DNA from 4 places in the Christensenella sp. MSJ-20 genome. Region 4 is predicted to be linked to each of the others. Evidence: riboswitches for the same ligand, from Rfam matches in the RefSeq annotation. Region 4 holds a riboswitch; each other region holds the start of a gene.
The links. Region 4 has a riboswitch for molybdenum cofactor ahead of KP626_RS05735 (hypothetical protein). Riboswitches for the same ligand answer to the same signal wherever they lie in the genome.

Region 1 (3,889 bases), 510 kb from region 4:
GTTTTCCGTACGCCGATCTTATCTGCCAGCATGCCAAACAGCGGAGGCGTCAACATGGAAACCACGGAGATCCCGCTCATGGCGGCGCCCACAGCGGTGCCGTCCATTCCCGTCTCCCCCAGGATCACCGCGATAAACGAAAGGGAAACCATCCCCGCGTAGAACAGCAGTTCCTGGACGTTGATCAGCAGCAGCTTTTTCTTAAATTCCATCACAACAACCCCTTTAAAATGATTTAACGCCGGAGAACTGCGGCGCCCACAGATTGCAGTTCGGTGGAATCGTTCCCTAATATTCAGATAAAATCCCCTCTGGATAATCCAAGATTATCCTTTTTTCAGAGGGTTGACAATAGGCAAATATAGGAAACGGAGGGGAAATCCCCTCCGTTTCAATTTCAGAATCCTGTAACTACTCTAAAATCAAATCCCCAAAGCCCGAACGCTCGTGGAAGCCGGGCGTGGGGTTCCAGGTCCCTGCGTGGCGCAGGTCGCCCTGGGCGCACACCGTAAAGAAATTCCCCTTGATCCTGCTGCCAGAGCCCAAGCCGGTACAGCCGTATACCTGGTTCAAGATGGCAAATGGAATCTCATAGGTCAGCTCCCAATACTCCCCATTGTAATCCGCAGGATCCGCCACCGTGCTTTGGATATGGAACTCCTCCGGCAGGATATGCCACAAACGCCCCCGGGGCTTGATGTACCCAAAGCCCAGGAGCAGTGCCCCCAAGACGTTGGTTTCAAAATTCATGTAGTCCTCCCGAACATCGGGATAGGGGTTCAAGAAAAACTCCACGCAGCTGTTCTCCGATACGGGATCGTTGTAATTCCGCAGGGTACCCAGGATAGCGGGCTCCTCGGCATGGAATTTTACATAAAACCGTTCCCCATCATGGCACACCTTGGCATAGGCCTTGGGATAATATTCCTTCTCATTGGGGGAATAGTTGGTAATATCCGCCTGGGGGATATCCTCCCAGGGGACGTTCGCTCCAGCGGGAATCTTTTTGATAACATAGGTATTCACAAGCTCCACTCCCTTACGGTTTCATTCCGATTTTCACTGCCCTTATCCTATCACATTTTGGAGGAATCTTCCACAGGCTCCTGGGATACCACCACATACTGCCGGGGCAACTGGATACCCGCCCGGTCAAAGGCCAGTTTCACATCCCGGCGGATCTCACAAAGAGCAGTATAGCCCAAGGCTGGGCTTTCCGTCCAAATGGAGGCCCGAAGCTTCAGGGCGTTTCCATCGATATCCACCAGCCGGACCGGCACCTTGGGCTTGCCCTCGGCCAGTTCTTCCTCCGTCCGCTGATCCAGACAGAGGGGATGGCGCTCCGCGATGTCCCTTACGGTTTCCATGGCCAGCAGCAAATCGGATTGGCCCGATATGGCAATGTCAAAGAAGTTGCAGAATCGGTCCCCCACCACATCGGTGTTCTCGATGACCATCTTATCCAAAACGCTGTTGGGCACTACGATCAGGGAATTGTCAAAGGTTCTGAATTTGCTGTACAGGATGGTCACGCTCTCGGCAATGGCCGTTACCCCAATATCCCGCAGCTTCACCCGATCCCCTTCCGCAAAGGGCTTCGCGGTGGAGATCAAAAGCCCGCTGACGAAGTTGCTGAGGCTCTGCTGGGACGCAAGGCCAATAAAGACCGCCACCACGCCGGACCCGGCCAAAAGGGAGGTCAGGAATCCCCTAAGGGGCTTGATCTGGTATAGGATGCCCAGAAGGGCAAAGAGGATGATCAGCGTCCGAACGATGGACTGCAAAAAACGCAGGTTGGTGCGGCGGGATCCCATACGCTTTTGAATCCCCCGGAAAATCCGCCGGCTGATCCATAGACAGATCACCGCCAAGAGGGCGATGAGCAGGGTGTCGATCAATGCTTGCAGGGCGCCGCCCTCAAACCACCCATTGAGGGATTCCCAAAACTGTTCCATTTGTTTCACTCCATCAAAAAATGCCTCTGCCATAGTAGAGAGTATGCCAGTATAGTAACATGATTCCCCAAAAAAGGGAAAGGACCATGTCCACCATACACGGTCCTCGCATGCCCCTTACAACGGAATATAATATACGCAGATGCATATATCCAATCTCAGTACCGCGCCGAACAAAAAAGGCTTTACGATGTGTAAAGCCAATAAACCCCTACTTGGGTTTCTCGCACTCTTTTCCACACCGGGAGGCATAGGTGTTTCCCCCTATACCCTAACGACTTTTGGCCATAAACGCGAGGTTCTTAGGCGTTCAGTTCAGAGCAGTATTTAATTTGCTCTTATCATAGCATCCCCCTCGGTTTTTTGTCAACCAATCCCACGATATTTTCAGCAATCGATTTAATCAATACAAAAATTATCTAATTTTTGTATTTCCTTATCGCATAGGGCTTTTGCCCCATTGGATTATTTCAATGACGGAGATCCGTGTCCTCTTTCCAAATACCAGTCCTTGCTCAGAGATGCCGTCCTAATCAGCCCATGGCTTCTGAAAATCCCCAAGAAAATGCCGTCCATTTTAGAACCCAATATCAAGCGGTTCCGGTCTCTACAAAATAGACAGCAATGTAATATCATCGGCCGTATGAATGATCTGCCGAAACAGCACTGCACCTATCAGATATAAAAAAGAGCGTCCCACAGCATCCCGCCCGTGTTCGCAAAACGGCTGAACCAAACCATTGTGGAGTTTCTTTCATCCATACCCTAAAACGTCCATTTTAGCTTTTCACGAGGCGATTCCCCTGGATCGAAGTTTCTTCTCTCCGTGAAAACCTCAGACGCATCCATCACAATTCCAACTTCCTGCATCCCGGTCAATCCGCTCAAAAGAGCGTCTTTCATCCCAGAACAATATAGAGTCCCTCCATATTCTGGCATAGAGAATCCGACACGCGTAAGCCCCAGCCTATTCCGTTCAAATTAGAAAAAGAGGCCCGCATAAGCGGGCCTCCATGAAGCGAGCAAGCCTATAAGCCGAGTTCTGTCGTGAATGACCATCTATCTAGGCCCTGCGTCACCGCGGGGCTCAAGCAGTTACCCGGAGCGTGACGGGCCGCCACAATTGCTCCCTATCAACCTTGCACCGGATGGGGTTTACATAGCGGACAAGTCGCCAGGCCGCTGGTGAGCTCTTACCTCACCTTTCCACCCTTGCGTCCCAAACGGGATTCGCGGTATCTCTCTGTTGCACTTTCCTTGAAGTCGCCTTCACCGGACGTTATCCGGCATCCTGCCCTATGGTGCTCGGACTTTCCTCGAGCAAACGCTCGCGGTCATTCAGCCTACTCGCGTCATACCTATTCCATGAAGAGAATCCTGCCGCAGCTCTCGCACTCGATGATCCCCTCCCCCTCCTTGATCTTCCGAAGGGTCAAGCTGGGAATGGTCATATTGCAGCCGCTGCATCGATCCTCGTTGACCTTGGCCAACGGGTTCAGCCGGTTTTTCTTGATCTTCTTATACTCCGCCAAAAGCGCGGGATCGGTGATAAATTTCTCCTTTTCCGCCACAGCAGCCTGCAGGGCGTTAAGCTCTCCCTTGGCCTCGTCCAGTTCCTTGTCATGGAGGGCCTTGAGCGCGTCAAAATCGGTCTTGGCCTTCTGCATCTTCACATAGGCGTCCTTTAGGACCCCTTCCGCCCCATAGGCCAGCTTGCTGATGTCATTGAGCTCCTTATTCAGCCCGTTTAACTGTTTGCTGAGGGCGTCCATTTCCCTGGAAATCCGGCGAAGTTCCTCCAGATCCTCATCGTCCCCCAGGTCGGTGAGGTCCTGATCCAGCATGGCAAATTCCTCCATGGCCTTCCGAATATCCTCTTGAATAGAGGCGGCATTCCGCTGCCCCTTTAAGAGATCCTCCTCCAGCTGCTTTAT
Region 2 (3,889 bases), 810 kb from region 4:
CACCGTATACTTTCTGTGGGGCTGGAAACGCCGTCCCTGGCGCATCAAGGCCCTCTGTATCGCGCAGATGGTGGTACAGACGGTTGTGATGATCATCGGGAACTCACGTTCCGCCTACTGTTGCTTTGTGGCCTTCTTTGTGATCTACATTGGGATGCAGATCGCCAACGGAAAGCTGCTGCAAAATCCCGTGTGGAACCGTGTTCTAAAGGTGGCCATCGCCCTTGTGACGGTGGCGGTCATCGTGGTGGGCAGCAATTTCTTGGCCGAGGGGATCAACCGAGGCGTTTATGAGCTGAACAAGGCCATCTTCTCCCTGCGCTATCCCGACTATGATCCCGATTCCCCCAATTATGGGGATACCGACAACTGGTTTACGCCTCATCCCCTGGAACGCAGCAATGAGGAGGCGTCCAGCAATATCCGGCTGAACATGATCGCCACTGGCTGGGATACCTTTAAGGAGAATCCCATTCTGGGGACCTCTCCCGGGGATTTGATCCGCTCGGTTTTGGATACGGCGGAGCGCCAGGGCCAGCCGGAGGACTCGCTGCAGGGCATCGAGGGCGGGCGGGTACACAACGCCTACCTGGATGTTTTGGTGAGCATGGGGCTTTTGGGATTGATCCCTATGATACTGTTTGCGGTTTACTCGGTGATCAAAGCCTACCAATGCACCTTTGCCTGCCGAAAGGACCGGCCCGCCTATGATCATAACACCTTTGTGGTGAGCGTGATCGGCGCTATGGCCACCTTCTTCTTCATGGAATCCGCCATGCTGTTTACCATGTCCTTCGCAGAGGCGTTTTTCTGGCTTTCCCTGGGGCATCTAGCCCAGCGGGCGAAATTTCAGGGGAAGCGGATCTCCCCTCAGGTTGACAAAAACGGCGTGTGCCATTTATAATGTAGAAAATGTATCCATGGATACCATAGGATGGGGAGTGATCCCCACATTCCGAGTCCCTCTCCCTACGGATGGTTTCTAGGGGAGCCGGGCCAATGGGTTTGGGTGGAAACGCCTTGGCCTCCCGCATTTGGAAAGGAATGAACACCGGCGGCTGATCGCCCTTGTTTGTGATGCAATCTAAAAGCGGGAATCCCCGCTTTTTTGTTTGTTTGGGGGGAAGGATACACCATGCTATCTCTCTCTGCGAAATTGAGATTCCCCTCCCTTTTTCGCAAGAATTGGATAGGGTAGGGCCGTCGCAAGACGGCCCTATCTTTTTTAAAAGGGAAGAGTATTCCAATTTTGAAAGACTACATAAGTAGCATAAATTTTCTTTGACGAGGATGGAGGCGCCTTTTATAATAGGAAATACAAAAAGCATGTGAACGATATCACAATAGGGACAGTTCGATTCCGAGTTGATTCGTCTAAGGGCCTGACGCCTAGGGGGAACCAACCGATGGGTGGGGTAGGAAACGCCCCCGCCTCCCGCTTTGGAAAGGAACGAATTTCGGCCGCGGCGGCGCGGTGGATTTTGTTTTACCCGGCGGGAGGAGAACTCCCGCCGTTTTCTTTTGTATCTATAGCTTTCGCTGGTGGAAGACTAGCGGAAAATAGAAATATGCCATAGGAGTGAAAACAGATGTTGCAGAATTTTGTACAGCAGATCGGAACGAAGTTCATCTTCGGCAAGGATGCTGAAAAGCAGGTGGGCACCGAGCTGAAAGCTTTGGGCGCCACCAAGGTTTTGATCCACCATGACAGCGGTCAATTCCTGTATGACAGCGGGCTGCTGGAGGCCGTAAAGGGGTACCTCACCGATGCTGGCCTTGCCTATGTGGAATTGGGCGGCGTACGGCCCAATCCCCGGCTGAGCAAGGTCCGCGAAGGCATCGAGCTGTGCCGCAAGGAGGGTGTGGACTTTATTCTGGCCATCGGCGGCGGCAGCGCCACCGATTCCGCCAAGGCCATCGCCCTGGGCACCGCCTATGACGGCGACGTGTGGGACTTCTATGCGCACACCGTCAGCATGGAGGACGCCATGAAGGTGCAGGCCCTTATGATCGGCTGCCTTCTGACCTATCCCGCTACCGGCACCGAGGTAAGCGGCGGCGGCGTGATCACCAATGACGAAACCCTGGAGAAGCGGCCCTATGGAAACCCCAACGGCAGCACCCGGAGCAGGGTTTCCTTCATGAACCCGGAGCTTTCCTACACCCTGCCTCCCTATCTGACCGCCTGTGGCGTGGTGGATATGTACTCCCATATCATGGAGAAATATTTTACCCCCGATACCGATTTCGGTATTATGGACCGTTTGGCCGAGGCCGGCATGCGGAACATCCTGGTGTATGGTCCCAAAGTGCTGGAGGAGCCCACCAACTACATGTATCGCGCGGAAATCATGTGGTCCGGCTGCGTAGGCGCGGACAACTCCCAGGGCCTGGGCCGCGAGCAGGATTGGGCGCATCACTACATCGGCCATGAGATCAGCGCTCTTTACGATACCGCTCACGGCGCTACCCTGACCATCATGTGTCCTGCCTGGATGAAGTATGTGTATAAGCACAATCTGCCCCGGTTCGTCCGGTACGCTGTGGAGGTGTTTGGCGTGGAGAACGATCCCAGCAATCCCGATTGGGTTGCTCAGGAGGGCATCCGCCTGACCACCGATTTCTTCCGCCGCATGGGTCTGCCCACCTCCTTCGCCGAGGCTGGCCTGCCCACCGACAAGTTTGATCACATCGCCAAGATGGCTCCCATCAGCCAGGGCGATGACCATATCGGCTCCCTGATGCCCCTTTATGAGAAGGAGTGCCGGGAGATCCTGGAGCTGGCCCGGTAACGGACCGGCGAGAGGCTTTTGCAAACAAGAGAACGGCATGGATTCCATGCCGTTCTTTTTTTGTTGAAAAGCGAGCTGGGTCTAGCAGGAGAACCATACCAAAGGTCTGAATCATGGGGGGCGGGCTGCGGCAGATAGGATCCTTTAGGAAAACTTAAGGGTTCCTTTAGATGTTGTGGCGACCACTCGTATATAATGAGATGGAACCATGGAATGGGAAGAAAACGGTGCAAAAGGAAACAATCCCTTGGTTTTTGCGTCCAATCCAAGAAAGAATGCCCAGAAACGGACGGATGCAAATTCATATGGTTTGTGTTAAGATATGTAGTAATTCAAATAAGCCAAACGATCCTCTCCGCCTGGACTGGGCGGGGAGCCATGAGCGGCTTCGGCGGATGAGCCGGGCCGCACAAGCGAAAGAGAGGCAAAAACAGAGATGTCCTTTTTAACGGCTTTGCGTGGCGTGATCAATACCATCAATGTGATCACCATGCTGATCCTGTTATACCAGTTGGTAATCGCGCTATTCTGTCTGAAGGACCGGCCCAAGCGGCAGAACCAGGTGGACCGCAATCATCGGTTTGCGGTGATCATCTCGGCCCGAAACGAGGAAAACGTCATTGGCCATTTGATCGCCAGCCTGATGCGGCAAAACTATCCTCGGGAATGCTTTGACGTGTATGTGGTGGCGGACAACTGCACCGACGCCACCGCCCAGACCTCCCGTGATGCTGGCGCCATCGTCTATGAGCGGTTTGACGAAGCCCATAAGGGCAAGGGCTTTGCGCTGAAGTGGATTTTTGACATCATCCTGGCCCAGCGGCCCGACGACTACGACGCCTTTTGTATCTTTGACGCCGATAACCTGGTGGATCCAAACTACCTGGCGGCCATGAACCGGCAGCTGTGCTGCGGACAAGACATGGCCCAGGGCTATCGGGATATCAAAAACCCGGGGGATACCTGGGTATCGGGCAGCTATGCCATCTACTTCTGGTGTCTATCCCGGTTCTATCTTCGGGCTCGGGATAACGCAGGGCTGTCCTGTTTGGCCAGCGGCACCGGATTTATGTTCCGTTCCGATTTAATCCGCCAAG
Region 3 (3,889 bases), 400 kb from region 4:
GGCAACAAACTTGATGATACCCATCAACGCTCCAAAAAAGCCGCTGACGATAATGCCCGAAAGTACCAGCACCATGGTGGAACGATTTTTTAAAAGCCGTGGCAGCATGGTGGTCATCAGCACGGCCAATAAGCCGGCTATTAGGGCCAAGATTTGGATGCCGGTGCCTCCCAGGCCCAATAGAATGGCTATGGCTGCTCCCACGCAAGCGCCTGAAGAAACGCCCAATAGATCGGGGGATACCAGGGGGTTCTTAAAGATTCCCTGATAGACCGATCCCGAGAGAGACAAAGCGCCTCCCACCATGGCTGCTACCAGCATACGGGGCAGGCGGATCCGAAAGACCACGTTTTCCATGGTAGGCGTCCAGGTGGATTCCATGGGAATGATACGGGAAAGCAGGATCTTAACAGCCTCCAAAGGCCCGATACCATACCGTCCCACGCAGAGAGAGCCGATGCAAACCACAAGGGCTATCACACATACGGGTATGAAAAAGTGGGAACGCCAAAGGGCGTTCTCACTTTTTCTTTTGCTATGTTGCTTTTGGATTTCCATAAAGATGCTCCAAACTTATTCTATTGGGGAAGCAGCTCGGTGCGCAGAAGCTGATCGACCTCCTCGTCGGTAAGCTCGCACTGTTTGAAGTCCTTATAATATTTCTTGGTCTCTTCCTTGATATCGAAGGAAACCTTGTCGGGATGCAGAATGGTTGCGGCCCACAGCGCCTGCAGAGGGGTATCGCCGCACAAACGGCCCCACCAGAAACAGCCCTTGGGGATGCAGTAAATCCTGTTTTCCTTGACGGCGGTGATGTCCTGCCACTCGGGGCTGGCCTTCAGAGCGTCACGGACTTCCACAGCGTTATCCCCATCGATCATGATATAGTCGGGGTTGGTGGCCAGGATCTGCTCAGCGGTAACGTCCTTCAAGCCCATGCCCTTGCCTAAGGCCGCAGTGGAAAGCTTGCCGCCAGCGTAGTTGATCCACTCTTCGATGATGCTGCCGCCGCCAGCGCCGGAATAGAGCTTGGTGGTATCGGAGGTCATGATGTAGTGAACAACGGGCTTGTCCTCCTCCTGAACGTCCTTCAGGTCTTCCGCCAGGGTGTCGGTAACCCATTGGGTGTAGTCCACCAGAGCCTTAGCACGCTCCTCGTATTCGCCGCCCAGGATCTGGCCCAGGATGGTGGTGGATTTCTGGAAGCCCTCATAATCGGTATACATGAGGTTGATGGCGTTTACCCCTACGTCCCGCAGCTCCATCTCCTTTTCGGTGCTGGTGACGATGACCATATCGGGGTTCAGCTCCAAAAGCTCCTCAGCGGTGGCCTTGGAATAATCCGGCAGATCAGCGATTCCAGGGAAAACCCGTTTGCTCCAATCGGACACAGCAGCGGGATGTCCAGAAACCAGCAGCTCGCCGGCGCCCAGGTTAAATAGGTTGTCCGTAGCGGCAGACCAGGTATCCACGATGGTCTTCACTTCCTTGGGAAGGGTAACCTCCACTCCCCCCATGCCAGTTACGGTCTGGGTCTGAGCCTCTTCAGAAGCAGGGCCGCCGCAGCCGGCGGTCATGAGCATCAGAGCGGCCAGCATCAGCGCCAGCAGAAGGCTTGTCTTCTTTTTCATTCCGTCCTCTCCTTATCCTTAAACATTATTTTACAGCAGCCATAGGCCACGGCTGTAACAAAAAAAGAACGCGCAGAAAAATCCACGCGTACAGAAAACTGCGCCGATCTTTCTTTTCAAACACGGAAGGCGGCGCCGTTTCCGGCGCAACCCATTGGCAGCGGACCATAGCCCATCGGGCGGTAGGCGTCGCTTGCTTGAAAAATCGCGGTATGATTCGTATGGTTCACTGGGTCAGGTTGGAATCATAGAAGGCCCCTGGCCTCTGCGGTATAGAGATCCGCAACAGGATTATGGTTTAACATTCGGTCCTTGGCAACCAAAACGGTACAAGGAGCGTTAGCATACTGCAAAAATAGACTGTCGTGCCCGACGCATAGGCCTACCACAACGTTGAACTCGGTATTGGCCTCGTTAAGCACCATGGCTTGGCCGATAGGATCACAGATAGCCCGCGGTTTGACCTTTTCCGGCGGATGAAGCCGTCCATCCGGGCTCCGGAGATCCCTGCGCTCGGGAAGGGATTCCCGCATGGGGCAGGGCCCGATGAGCTCCTCACTGGAAAATCCACCCACCTTGCAGCCGGCCGATACGGTTTCAAAGCCTTCTTTTTTGAACAGGGCATTGACGATCCGTCCCTCCCGCAGCATGCCGCTGCAATAGGCGATGCCGATGGTATGATACTTCATCAGCCTGCAAAAATTAATGGTCTCCATCAGCCGGGTCAGACGGGCAAAGGATTGCCGCATGCTCTCCACGGAGGCCTCATAAAAGGTATGGATATCCGGCTTCTGATACTCGGCCAGAATGGCGTCAAATAACGCCTGATCCTTCATGGGGCAATCCGCACCGCCAGGCTGTTTACACTGAACCTGACAGTTCTGAACGAGACACTCCGCGCAATGCATAGGATACTCCTCCTTCATCTTTCGACACAATTTGCCAAAAGCATAGCCATTCTATCCCATTTTCAAATCTCTGGCAAGGGGACTACTGCCGGGCGACAGCCCCTTTCTCTTTCTAAAACATGAAATACGAAAGCCGGATCTCCTCAACGGCACATCCAGTTCTTCCATTAACGGCACTGGCTAGCGCCGCTCCAACTCCAAACGGCGCCTGGAGGATTCACAAAACCGCTCCATGAGCCGCTCCTCATCCTCCTTTTTGATGGCCTCCTTCAATTCTTGGAATTGCATCTCAAAGTCCTCCATGGCCAATAGCAAATTCTCCCGGTTCCCCAGGAAAAGCTGGGACCATAAGGGCCCGTTGATATTGGCGATCCGGGTCAGCTCCCGGTAGCTGTCCCCCACAAAGGAGCTGGTTTCCTGGGGATGGCGATCGCTGTTGATAAGGGCTACCGCCAGCACATGGGGCAGTTGGGAGGTAAAACCGATCATCCGATCATGCTCCTCCGGCGAGATGCGTCTGATCCTGCCAAACCCCAGCTCCCGAACCAGATCTTCCACCAATCGGATGCTCTCTTCCCGGTTTCCCGGCCGGGGAACGATGAGATAGTTGGCCCCAAGGAATACCTCCGCACTGGCAAAATCGATGCCCTCTTTTTCCCTTCCGGCCATGGGATGGCCTAAAACAAAGTCCACCCCTGGAGCCAGAAGGTCATCCAGTTCCCGGCATAGAGGGCCTTTGACGCCGCTAACGTCGGTAAGGACGGTGCCCGGCCTCAGGCAGCTTCCATGCTCCCGTAAAAAGGCAGGTACATCCTTAGGATACACCGCCAATATGGTAAGATCCGCGCGGGGCAGTACCGCCTCGGGATCGACGCTGCCCTCCCGAATCATTCCTCGGCAAAGGGCCTTTTGGATGGTATCGGGATTCCGGTCCACTCCAAAAACGGTGTGGTCGCTTTTCTCCAACAGGGCCTGGGCGAAGGATCCCCCAATAACCCCCAAGCCAACAATGGCAATGTTCATGTCCGTTTTCCTTTCAGATGGTGGTTCAATGCGTAAAGCGCCAGGATATAGCCGTATTCCCCCAGTCCGCAGATCTGGCCCAGACAGACCGGCGCCGTCACCGAGCGGCTCCGAAACTCCTCCCGGGCGTGGATATTGGACAGGTGCACCTCCACCGTGGGGATGGATACCGATTGAATGGCGTCATGGATGGCATAACTGGTATGGGTATAGGCGCCGGGATTTAGGATGATCCCATCCACCCCGTCATGGTAGGCCTTCTGAAAAGCATCGATGATGGCGCCCTCGCAGTTGCTCTGAAAAAACGCCATCGTATGGCCCAGCTTC
Region 4 (3,889 bases):
TTGCTGGTGGACACGGTGGCCCCGGCCACAGCCTCGGGATCCACGGTCTCCACCTGGGTGCCATAGCCCTGCCAGGCGTCAACATCCCGTTTGGTGAGCTTCACCAGCTGCTGAACAAAATGCTGGTCCATGTACTCCTGGGTATATTCCGATCTATAGTAGTTGGGGTTGCTGTCCCCCCAAAGCCCCTGGTTGTTGCCAAAGGTGATGGTGCGGATGGCCGCATCCTCCCCGGATTTTCGGGTATTCAGCAACTCCACATAGGCTACCGTCACAAAATTGCTCTGGGCGTCCCGGCAGGTGCAGGAATGAAACGCCACCTGATAGGCGGTAAAGGTGCTGTTGCTCTCCTCAAATAGAATGGTGGCGGTATAGTCCTCTGGGGTGCCGCCCGAGGCATAATGGGTAAAAGGAAAGGTGACGGGGCCCTCCCCCTGGGGCGCCGTGGCTTCCTGGCCGCCGCAGCCCGTCCCCACAAGAAGGCATAGCGCCAGCATACAAAGTAGGATTCGCTTCATCTCACTGCACCGGATGGAGGCGGTCGAAGTCCAGATAGGCATAATCCGCCCGCCAAGTAGCATAGATGTTCTCCCCGTCGGCCTCCTCGGGGTACTGAATCAGCTCCAGGGCATGCTCCCCTTTGTAGGTCCAGTTGGCCCCGATGTTGTACAGTTTATCCGCGTCCCAGCCCAGGTAGATGAGGAGGTCCCGGGTCATACCGGCATAGCCCCCGCCGCCACACATGAGAAAGATGGCCTTATCCTTGGGAAACAGCTCGTCCAAAATCATCTGGGACTCCCGGTAATTGGGGGTGGCAGACGCGATGGAGCCATCCTGGTTCCAGGTCAGGGTAAAAAGGGTTTTCCCCTCGTAGGCCCCCGATACCGGCAATGCCGGAAGAGTGGCGATGTAGGGGTAGGGTACCACTTTGAATCCCTCTATGGTGCGGGTCAAATCGGCTTCGCCCCCGATTGCGGCATAGTCCGCGGGGTCAAAGAGCATCCGGACATCCCGGTAACAAACGTCCTCCCGCCCCAGAAAGCCGTCGATGGTCTCCATGTTGATGTTGGCATCCACCCCAAACTCGCTGTCCGCCTGGACGGACGGGGCGGGCAGGGGGTCGGGCGTCTGAACCTGGGCTGCGGGCGCTCCGCCGCAGGAAGCCAATGCCAATATCCCCAGACACAGGGCAAGGACTGCAAATCGTTTCACATGCGTTCCCCTCTTTCTGCAGTATTGTGAAAAAAAGAGCCCGCGGGAATTCCCCAGGGGTCGTCCCGCAAACGCGGAACCCCCCGGGGCATACGGCTGTAAAGCCGCTCCCAATACGGGCTCAACAGGTCGGTTGGTTATTCGGCGGTGATCTCCACCACCAGCTTGGCAAACAGCTTGGAGCTGGTCTCGCCGCAGGGGGCAACCCAGATGGTGCCGTCCTCGCCGGTGGCCTTGTCCTTCTCAATGGCCACCAGGGTATACTCGCTATCGGCCACAGCCTTCTCATACTCGCTCTTGTAGCCGTCGTTGGCCACGGCGGTCACCTTCTCATAGGAGGTCACGCCGGCAGCGGCCAGCACGTCGGACAGCCGGTAGCCGGTATAGGCTTCCTCAGCGGTGTTGCCCTTGCTGTTGGTGACACTGGCGGTGATCTTGTAGATCTTGAGGTCCTTCAGGGTGTCGTTGGTAACCTCTTTGCCATTTACCTTAAAGGAATAGGCGGCAAATTCCACCTTGTCGGTACGGTCCAGAATCTCGGGCTTCCCAGCGGTCTCCCCACCGGAAGCGCCGCCCTGGCCGGGATCGGGGGTGGTGGTTACATCGGCGTCCACGGTAAGAGCAACGCAGCCCTTCAGATAGTTGCCGGTGGTCTTGTTGCTGCAAGGCGCAAACCAAGGAGCTTTGCTGAACTGGCTGCCATCCTGGGAGATGGCGATAAGGGTGGTATCCAAAGCAGCCTCTTCCCCGGTCACCTCCACGGTATAGCCGTCATCCGCGGCGGCGGTCAGCTTGGTATAGCCCTCGGTGATGCCGCAGGCGGCCAGCACGTCCTTCACGGCAAAGCCTACATAGGTCACGGTGGACTCAGTTCCAGCGCTGTTGGTGCTGGTGGCCTTCACGGAATACACCGGGTAGTCCGCCATGGTCTCGTTGGTTACGGCGACGCCGTTCACGGTGATGGAAAAGGCCGGTACAGTAACGCCCTTTACCTCTTCCGCAACCGGGCCGTCTCCGCCGGGCGTGGTGGCAGCGGGCTCATTGCTACCGCAGCCCACCATGGCAAACACCATAAATGCCGCCAACATAAGTGCCAAAAGTCTTTTCTTCATAACCCCTACTCCTTCCAGAATTGGATCATCAAAAAGGGTTCTTTTTCCGATGAAAAAGAACCCTTTTTATGCAAACAGGATTCCTTTCCGCATTGGGAAGCCAGCCCGTTTCCAGGCGGACTCTGGCTGTGGGCCATGGCAAGCGCGTTAGGCCGGTCAGCTCGAAATCACGATCATATGATTCTATTAATCCATACAAATTCTAGCATTGGCGCCAATGCCTGTCAATGAGCGGAGCGCCTATTCCAGGGTATACCCCAGATAATCGGCGTCAAAGGTCTTCCCAAACATCATGGTATAGTATTCATCCACCTCGGCCTGAAGCTGATCGGCGGTAAAATAGCTGGGATACATCTCATGGAGCATATAAAAGATGGCCAGAACGCTGGCAACGCCAGGCAGGTCCCAGGAATCAATCCTGGCGGGGATCACCGATACCCGTCCCGTTTGAATCGCGCGCATGGCAGCCCAGGTGGGATCGGTCAACAGATCCTCCACGGCATACTCCAGCACGGTGGAACTGGTGCAAAAGAGGACATCGGGATTCCAGGTAAAGATGGTCTCTACCCCCACCGAAGCCCAATTACGGTTGCCGGTAACGTCTTTGGCTACCGGGATGCCGCCGGCTTTTTCAATCATATAGGTTTGCAGCATGTCTCCGCCAGCCACCCGGCCCAGCTCACCGCCCATCACAAGGGCGGTAACCCGCTCCTCCTGGGGAATGGTTGCCACAATGCCGTCGATTTTCTCCAGCTTGCCATCGATCCAGTCACTGACCTCCTGGGCCCGGGCGGATTTCCCAAAGTATTTTCCTAAAAGAGCCAGGGTGTCCTTAACCCCTTCCATATCCTCGGCGGAGATGCACAGGGTCCGGATTCCCAGCTTTTCCACGGCTTCCACCGTCTTGGGATCTCCCACCCGGTGCAATACCACCGTGGGCCGGTAGGAAGCCAGCGCCTCCAAATCCATCACCCCGCGGCCCACGCTCCCGGCCTCCCCAAGGGCGGGAACCGCAGTGGTCCAGAAGGAGGATTTGCAGTTGATGGCCAGCACCTGATTCTCCAAATCAAGGGCCACGATAAAGGGAACCGCTACGGCATATACCGAGGCGATGGTCTCCTTCCCTCCATCTTCCGGTATCGGAAGCACCGCTCCCGCCGCATCGGTGATGGTTTCCCCCGTGGGGGTATCGGCGGGGTTGCCGCCGCAGCCCAGGGCGGTCAGCAAAAAGGCCGCGCTGAGCAGGATTGTCAGCAATCGTTTCATAAGCGGTTTCCTCCGTTACTGCAGCTGGCTGGGCAACTGCACATCGATGGGGCCGGAGCCGGGGATGGTAACCACCAGCTTCTGGAAATACTTAACGGAAGCTCCCTGGACCGTCTCGGCGATGACCCGGAGAGGCCCGGCGGTATTGCCGGCAATTCCAGTGTAGCCCTCATGGTTTTCAGAGTCCACAATGGGGTAGCCGTTTAGGGCATAGGCGATGATAAGGGGCTTTCGATCCCCGTTGGCGTCCAGAACCCCTAGCTCAAAGCCCTCTTTATAGAAGAGGCTCAAAAGATCGT

Region 1: another riboswitch for molybdenum cofactor. It lies ahead of KP626_RS03155 (mechanosensitive ion channel family protein); the one in region 4 lies ahead of KP626_RS05735 (hypothetical protein).
Region 2: another riboswitch for molybdenum cofactor. It lies ahead of KP626_RS00220 (iron-containing alcohol dehydrogenase); the one in region 4 lies ahead of KP626_RS05735 (hypothetical protein).
Region 3: another riboswitch for molybdenum cofactor. It lies ahead of KP626_RS03705 (ABC transporter substrate-binding protein); the one in region 4 lies ahead of KP626_RS05735 (hypothetical protein).

Annotation. Positions count from the first base shown of each region.
Region 1 is NZ_CP076563.1:610,964-614,852, forward strand. Features, by position in the region: gene KP626_RS03145 (MFS transporter) at 1-212, opposite strand, end outside; gene KP626_RS03150 (carbohydrate-binding family 9-like protein) at 412-1,026, opposite strand; gene KP626_RS03155 (mechanosensitive ion channel family protein) at 1,077-1,955, opposite strand; molybdenum cofactor riboswitch at 2,169-2,288, opposite strand; RNA gene rnpB (RNase P RNA component class A) at 2,971-3,305, opposite strand; gene KP626_RS03165 (zinc ribbon domain-containing protein) at 3,314-3,889, opposite strand, start outside.
Region 2 is NZ_CP076563.1:50,576-54,464, forward strand. Features, by position in the region: gene KP626_RS00215 (O-antigen ligase family protein) at 1-904, shown strand, start outside; molybdenum cofactor riboswitch at 942-1,061, shown strand; molybdenum cofactor riboswitch at 1,359-1,451, shown strand; gene KP626_RS00220 (iron-containing alcohol dehydrogenase) at 1,590-2,792, shown strand; gene KP626_RS00225 (glycosyltransferase family 2 protein) at 3,229-3,889, shown strand, end outside.
Region 3 is NZ_CP076563.1:718,699-722,587, forward strand. Features, by position in the region: gene KP626_RS03700 (FecCD family ABC transporter permease) at 1-558, opposite strand, end outside; gene KP626_RS03705 (ABC transporter substrate-binding protein) at 579-1,631, opposite strand; molybdenum cofactor riboswitch at 1,725-1,846, opposite strand; gene KP626_RS03710 (DUF1847 domain-containing protein) at 1,877-2,539, opposite strand; gene KP626_RS03715 (prephenate dehydrogenase) at 2,720-3,562, opposite strand; gene aroQ (type II 3-dehydroquinate dehydratase) at 3,559-3,889, opposite strand, start outside.
Region 4 is NZ_CP076563.1:1,119,883-1,123,771, forward strand. Features, by position in the region: gene KP626_RS05725 (hypothetical protein) at 1-560, opposite strand, end outside; gene KP626_RS05730 (hypothetical protein) at 520-1,212, opposite strand; gene KP626_RS05735 (hypothetical protein) at 1,350-2,324, opposite strand; molybdenum cofactor riboswitch at 2,389-2,503, opposite strand; gene KP626_RS05740 (ABC transporter substrate-binding protein) at 2,565-3,590, opposite strand; gene KP626_RS05745 (hypothetical protein) at 3,606-3,889, opposite strand, start outside.